2 linked regions of the Salinigranum rubrum genome follow. The protein of the gene in region 2 binds, or shares a complex with, the protein of the main gene of each other region. Links are inferred from orthologs where the notes say so. Each region holds a gene or a part of one and is shown on either strand. Other genes may lie near its edges. The genes, in order: C2R22_RS17470 and C2R22_RS04195.

The links.
Region 1: the proteins of C2R22_RS04195 (region 2) and C2R22_RS17470 are in contact, whole or in part, in a crystal structure (PDB 3CW2), measured with the Saccharolobus solfataricus proteins. The link is inferred for Salinigranum rubrum from one-to-one orthologs. Residues at the interface, in WP_009989173.1 of Saccharolobus solfataricus: Val185, Arg186, Thr187, Asn188, Glu189, Pro190, Leu191, Gly192, Val193, Glu194, Ile196, Lys197, Ile200, Ser201, Leu204, Ile217, Lys218, Ile219, Tyr220, Thr221, Ile222, Gly223, Ala224, Pro225, Tyr227; in WP_009988771.1 of Saccharolobus solfataricus: Asp222, Lys225, Pro226, Gly227, Thr228, Gln229, Phe230, Asn231, Leu233, Lys234, Gly235, Leu259, Phe273, Thr274, Lys275, Tyr300, Leu301, Asp302, Pro303, Ser304, Leu305, Lys307.

Annotation. Positions count from the first base shown.
Region 1 is NZ_CP026309.1:3,566,942-3,570,066, reverse strand. Bases 210-3,017 are described here. They hold C2R22_RS17470 (translation initiation factor IF-2 subunit gamma), read right to left. Parts: upstream 2,326-3,017; coding sequence 1,093-2,325; downstream 210-1,092. Other genes in these bases: C2R22_RS17465 (DUF5787 family protein), read left to right, coding at 2,506-3,017; C2R22_RS17475 (PIN domain-containing protein), read right to left, coding at 700-1,077; C2R22_RS17480 (DNA-directed RNA polymerase), read right to left, coding at 210-682. Also shown: transcription elongation factor subunit Spt4, read right to left, coding at 1-113; more of C2R22_RS17480, read right to left, coding at 113-209; more of C2R22_RS17465, read left to right, coding at 3,018-3,125. UniProt on the Methanocaldococcus jannaschii protein: eIF-2 functions in the early steps of protein synthesis by forming a ternary complex with GTP and initiator tRNA.
Region 2 is NZ_CP026309.1:883,720-886,912, reverse strand. Bases 78-2,953 are described here. They hold C2R22_RS04195 (translation initiation factor IF-2 subunit alpha), read left to right. Parts: upstream 78-1,053; coding sequence 1,054-1,854; downstream 1,855-2,953. Other genes in these bases: C2R22_RS04185 (PAS domain-containing sensor histidine kinase), read right to left, coding at 2,087-2,953; C2R22_RS04190 (RNA-protein complex protein Nop10), read left to right, coding at 1,871-2,071; C2R22_RS04200 (30S ribosomal protein S27e), read left to right, coding at 869-1,042; C2R22_RS04205 (50S ribosomal protein L44e), read left to right, coding at 585-866; C2R22_RS04210 (YhjD/YihY/BrkB family envelope integrity protein), read right to left, coding at 78-413. In the rest of the region: more of C2R22_RS04210, read right to left, coding at 1-77; more of C2R22_RS04185, read right to left, coding at 2,954-3,193. UniProt on the Methanocaldococcus jannaschii protein: eIF-2 functions in the early steps of protein synthesis by forming a ternary complex with GTP and initiator tRNA.

The sequences.
Region 1 (3,125 bases), 2.7 Mb from region 2 along the record:
ACGTAGCCCGCCCAGTCCTCGGTCAGCGAGGAGGAGCCACAGAGGTCACACGTCTGGTTGTCGGGGCCGTTGATGTGGTGACACTCCCGGCAGGCGAGTCGCTTCTTGGCCATCAGTCACCGGCCTCCGCTTCCGACTCCTGCCGCTTGGCCTCCAACCACCCGTGTTTGCCGAGACCGGGCTGTTTCGCCGTGAGACCGATCTTCGAGTCGCGCGGGTTGCGCTCGTCGACGCTCTTCGTCACGATACGCACCCGAACGGAGTCGCCGACGCCGAGCGTCTGGTTCGACTCCGTCGAGGCCAACTGCTGGTTCTCGCCGTCGTACGCGAGATACTCGTTGGATATCTGTGAGACGTGGAGCAGGCCGTCGACGGGACCGATACCGACGAAGGCGCCGAACTCGACGACTTCGACGACGTTGCCGTCGACGACTTCCTGCATCTGTGGGTCGAAGGTGATGGCGTCGAACTCCGCCTCGTAGTAGACGCCCGGTCGGCCGGGGAGCACAGAGCCATCCCCGATGTCGTGTACCTCGATGACGCTGACGACGCTGCCGACGTCCTCGTCCATCCGTCCCTCGAGTTTGTCCTGGAGCAGTCGCTTCACCCGTCCGGGGGTGACGTCCGCCAGGTGGCGGGGCGGCACTTCCACCGTGTCTTTGAGTCGTACCCGTTTGTACATGCGTAGTTTGAGTCCTGTTACGGTTCCGTAATCGCAAGTGTGTTGCGGCCCCGCCGGCTGACGACCGGGACACCCCGGTCGAGCAGTCGCCGGCGGAGGGGGCTGTCGTTGGTGACGACGTAGTCGCTTCCGTCCGAGAGTTCGACGACGGCGTCGTCCGCGTACGACGCCGTCGTGTCGACGGTTCGACACCGGTCTGCGAGGTCACGACCGACGCTCGCGGCGACGGCCTCCTCGCTTCCCCCCGACGAGAGCTTCTCCAGCTCGTCGACGACGGCGCGCGGCACCACCAGGTCGAGCGTCCCCTCCTCGACGCTCCCGCCGAGCAGACGGGCGAGTTCGTCGAAGACGCGGACGTCACATTCGACCGGCATCATGAGCGCGTTGGTGTCCATCACGACCGTCGTCACTTACTGTAGGGTTCCGATTCCGATGAGGCGCCAGCGCGCACCGACGCGTCGGTTGATGGCGATCTTCGCCCCCGACTCGGCACACACCGGTCGCTTGAGGTTCACCTCACACTCGCCGTCGCGGGCGCTCGTCACCGCGCCGACCGTGGTCGCCGTCCCGACGGTGAGCATGAGCGGTTCGCCCGTGGAGATGTCCTCGACGTTCCCCTCCTCCGCGCCGACGACGCGGTCGAGGAGGTCGACGCTCATGACGAACGACTCCCGCGTCGGCGGGAGCGTCCCCGGCGCGCCGGCCACCTGTCCGGCGAGCGCGTCACCCTTCGTCAGCGACGGGTCCAGCCCCGTTCCGACGCCGAGCAGTCCGCCCGGACCGGCCCGTTCGAGCTGCGTGCCGCCGGCCTGCAGCGAGCGCACCGTCGTCTCGATGGGCCGCCACTCGGACTGCCCACCCTCTTCGACCTCGCGGCCGGGACGGAGTTCCAGGTCGTCGTCGACTTCCAGTTCCCCCTCGACGAGACTCCCGCCGACGACGCCGCCGGTGAGGCCGTCCCACGTCGTGCCCGGGCGGTTGATGTCGAAACTGCGGGCGACGAACATCCGCGGGTCCACCGACGCGTCGCGCTCCGGCGTGGGTATCTCCCGCTCGATGGCGTCGATCAGGAGGTCCATGTTGATCTCCTGCTGGGCGCTGATGGGGACGATGGGGGCGTCCTCCGCCACCGTGCCCTCGACGAACTCCTGGATCTGTCCGTAGTTCTCGACCGCGCGGTCCCTGTCCACGAGGTCGATCTTGTTCTGGGCGATGACGATGTTCTCGATGCCGATGATGTCGAGCGCCATCAGGTGCTCTTCCGTCTGCGCCTGGGGGACGTTCTCCGTCGCGGAGACGACGAGGACGGCACCGTCCATCAGCGCCGCCCCCGAGAGCATCGTCGCCATCAGCGTCTCGTGGCCCGGCGCGTCGACGAACGACACCGTCCGCAAGACCTCGCTCTTCGACCCGTCAGGGCACTCCTCTTCCACGGTGTAACAGTCGGGCGCGTCGACGCCAGGGCACTCGCGGAACGTCGCGTCCGCGTACCCCAGTCGGATGGAGATGCCGCGCTTCATCTCCTCCGAGTGCTGGTCGGTCCACGAGCCAGACAGAGCCTGGACCAGCGTCGTCTTCCCGTGGTCGACGTGGCCGACGAGTCCGATGTTCACCTCCGGTTGCTGTGTTGTGTCTGTCACCATTGACCTCCTGAGAGTAATCTTGGGGAAGTTTCGCCCCGAACGACTGATAAATGTGCTGTTCTCGCCCTCTCCGTGGGGTGACGTACCGCGGTCGTCGACCACGGCCGTGAGGGCCAGCCTCGACCGGCGTGTGGTCCTCCGGCCGGTGTGGTTTTGTCCGCTCCGCACTCACTCTCACCCGTGCGGGAGTACGCCTTCGAACTCGCGCTGTGTGTCCACCTCGAAGCGACGACCGAGTGGGTCGTCGCCCGTCAGTTAGGGGGAAGCGTCGCCCATCCGGGCGGCCGCATCGTCGACGTCGTCGGCGTCGTCCCCGGCGCGGGGTTCGACCGCCGCGCCGCCATCACCGCCGAGACCATCCCGCCGCTCGCGCTCGAAAGCGACGTCGGCGTCGGCGCCGCCGTGCGACCGGAGCGCGCCTTCCACTGTTCCTCGCAGGTCGCCCGGCGGGTCGCCGACCGCGCAGTGGAACTCGGCTTCTTCGAGGCCGAACACCGCGGCGGGCACCGCCGCGTCCGCCGCGCCGTCCGCTACCCCGACGACTGGTTCGCCGAACTGGTCGCCGTCGAGAACAAGCCGGACCTCGGGTCGCCGGGCGACCTCGAATCGCAGCTCAGAACCGACGCGAGCCTCGGACTGTTCGACCGGGTGGTGCTCGCGACGGAGAGTTACGTGACCCGCGCTCACCTCAACCGCATACCCGACGCGGTCGGTGTGTGGCGGTTCGACCCCGACGAGAGGGAGACCGAAGTCGTCCGCGAACCGGAACCGCTCTCGCCGACGGCTACCGGCGTGGAACC
Region 2 (3,193 bases):
GCCGCCGTCACCAGACTGCCGACGACGGCGACGGCGTCGAGAAGCCACTGTCCGAGCGACCCCCCGGCGGTTCCCTCGACCCGCTGGACGACGGTTCGGACGTCGCCGACGAAGTTCGCACCGCTCCATCCCAGGACGGCCACGGCGAGCAGGCCCGCACCGGTTCGACCGGACGCGGTGGTCACCGACCGGTCGACCAGTCGCCTGACTGCCGGGGTGAGAAACTGCGGGAAGGTCCGCGAGAGTTCCGTCGCGTACTGTCCACCGACGGCGGCGAAGACCAGCACCAAGAGCGGGACGAACGAAACGAACGCGTAGTACGCGAGCGCCGCCGCCGGATAGCGAATCTTCTCCTCGATGGTCGTCCGGACGATGGCGACGATGACGGCCAGACACCCGGCCAGGCGACGCATGGGAGGGGGCTTGTACGTCCCGACAAAAATACCCCGAGACGTTCGTTCGCCGGGGCGGACCACACCGAACCGCGTGTGAACTACTGTCGAACGGCGAGGAGCCCCCACGAGCGAGAGAAGAACCAAACGGGTTTTAACGAGCGACGTCAAAAACCCGGCAAGGTAGATAACATGCAGATACCTCGCCGATTTAATACGTACTGTCCGCACTGCAACGCGCACCACGAACACGAGGTCGAGAAGGTCCGTACCGGCCGCGCGACGGGGATGAAGTGGGCCGCCCGCCAGGAGCGCCGTGGCGAGGCCACCATCGGGAACGCCGGCAAGTTCTCGAAGGTGCCCGGTGGCGACAAGCCGACGAAGAAGACCCACCTGAAGTACCGCTGTTCCGACTGTGGCAAGGCGCACATGCGCGAGGGCTGGCGCGCCGGCCGACTGGAGTTCCAGGAGTAACCATGGCAGGCTCGTACTACCGCGTCAAGTGCACCGACTGCGAGAACGAACAGATCGTCTTCGGTAAGGCGTCGACCGCTGTCAACTGCGCCGTCTGCGGCACGACGCTGGCGACGCCCACGGGCGGGAAGGCACAGATCGACCACGAAATCGTCGAAACCGTCGAGGCCCGCTGAGGGGGTTACAGATGAAGTACAGTGGCTGGCCCGACAAAGGCGAACTCGTGGTCGGCAAGGTCGACGACATCGCCGACTTCGGCGTCTTCATCGACCTCGAAGAGTACGAGGACAAGCGCGGTCTGGCTCACATTTCGGAGGTGGCCTCGGGCTGGATCAAGAACGTCCGCGACCACGTCCGCGAGGGACAAACGGTCGTCGCGAAGGTGCTCGACGTCAACGAGTCCTCACAGCAGATCGACCTCTCGATCAAGGACGTCAACGAGCACCAGCGCAAGGAGAAGATCCAGGAGTGGAAGAACGAGCAGAAGGCCGACAAGTGGATGTCGCTCGCCTTCGGCGAAGACGTCTCCGACGAGCAGTACTCGGCCGTCGCGAACGCCGTCCTCGCGGAGTTCGACAGCCTCTACGACGGGTTCGAGCAGGCGGCCATCCACGGCGCTGCCGCGCTCGAAGACGTCGACTTAGACGAAGAAGAGGTCGAAGCGTTCGTCGAGACCGCCCGCGAGAACGTCTCCGTCCCGTACGTGAACGTGACGGGCTACGTCGACCTCCGCTGTCCGGTCGGCGACGGCGTCGAGCACATCCGCGAGGCGCTCAAGGCCGCCGGCGGCAACGGCGACGTGCCCGAGGGGATCGAGCTCGAGGTGACGTACGTCGGGTCGCCCGAGTACCGCATCAAGGTTCGCGCGCCCGACTACAAGACGGCCGAGTCCGAACTCGAAACGGCCGCCGGACGCGCGCGGTCGGTCATCGAGTCCCACGGCGGGACCGCCACGTACCACCGCGAGCGACACGAAGACGACGAGTAGGGCCGTCGAGCGTGAGATGAAGTCCGACATCCGGGTCTGTGCCGCCTGGCGCGAGGCGCACGACCGGCCCGTGTACGCCCTCTCCGACACCTGTCCCGTCTGTGGCTCCGAAACCACGAACAGCGCCCCGGCCCCGTTCGACCCCACCGACGCCTACGGCGAGTACCGGCGGCGGTTGAAACGCAGGCGTCGCGGAGATGGGGAAGCGCCCGACTGACCGGGGTCGCTACCGTCAGGCCGCGTCCAGCGTGACCGAGACCGTGTTCCCCCGCGTCCCGCTTCCGAACGCGAGGTCGCCACCGGAACGGTCGACGGCCCAGTAGACGAGCCACAGCCCCAGTCCGCTGCCGTGGTAGACGGAGCGGACGTCGCGCTCGCCGCGGAGGACACGGATCTCCTGGATCGGAATCGGCGGGCACTCGTCAGCGACCGAGAGCGTGACCGTCCGGGCGTCGCTCGTGCCACCGGCCCCGTCGTCGTCGCTGTCGGCGACCCCGTCATCGCTGCCGACGACGCTTTCCCCGTCGCCATCGTCCTCGTGGTCGACCCTGACGGTGAGCGTGACCGTCGGGTCGTCCACGTCGGCGTGTTCGACGGCGTTCGTGAGGAGTTCGTAGATGGCGAGAGAGAGCTTCGGAACCGCACGGACGTCGACCGTCTCCGGAAGCGACACCTCGATGGTCGCCTCCGGATACCGCTCCCGGACGCGTCCGCAGATGTCCGTCGTCACCGCGACGAGGTCGACGACGACGGGGTCCGGGTCGTTGGTGAGGAGGCCGACGACGTCTCGCTCCTTGTCGACCGTCCGCAGGAGGTGTTCGCCCGCCCGGACGATGCGGGCGACGTCGGCTTCGACGGCTTCGCCCCCGTTCGAGCGGGCCTGTTCCGCGTGTCCGAGGATGAGGTTCATCTCGTTGCGGAGGTTGTGACGGAGGAGGCGGTCCATCACGAGGAGTTGGCGCTCGCGCTCGCGTCGGTCGGTCACGTCCCGGGCGAAGCCGACGACGGCCGAGACCGATCCGTCGTCGTCGACGAGCGGGTACCCCTGGACCCAGACCCACGTCCGGTAGCTGTTGGTGGCGTCGACGCGGTATTCGAGGTCGACCGACTCGCCGTCGGAGAGCCGCGCCATCGTCTCGTGGACCCGGTCACGGTCCGCGGGGTGGACGCCGTTGATGAAATCGGTCGGGTCGGCCCGAAGGTCGTCGACCGACCGTCCCCACACCGTCTCGTACGCCGAGTTGATGAACAGCACCTCCGAGTAGTCGCCCGAGAACATCCAGAGGACGTCGTTGGTGTGTTCGGTGATGGTGAGGAACCGCTGGTGAGTGCGGCGCTG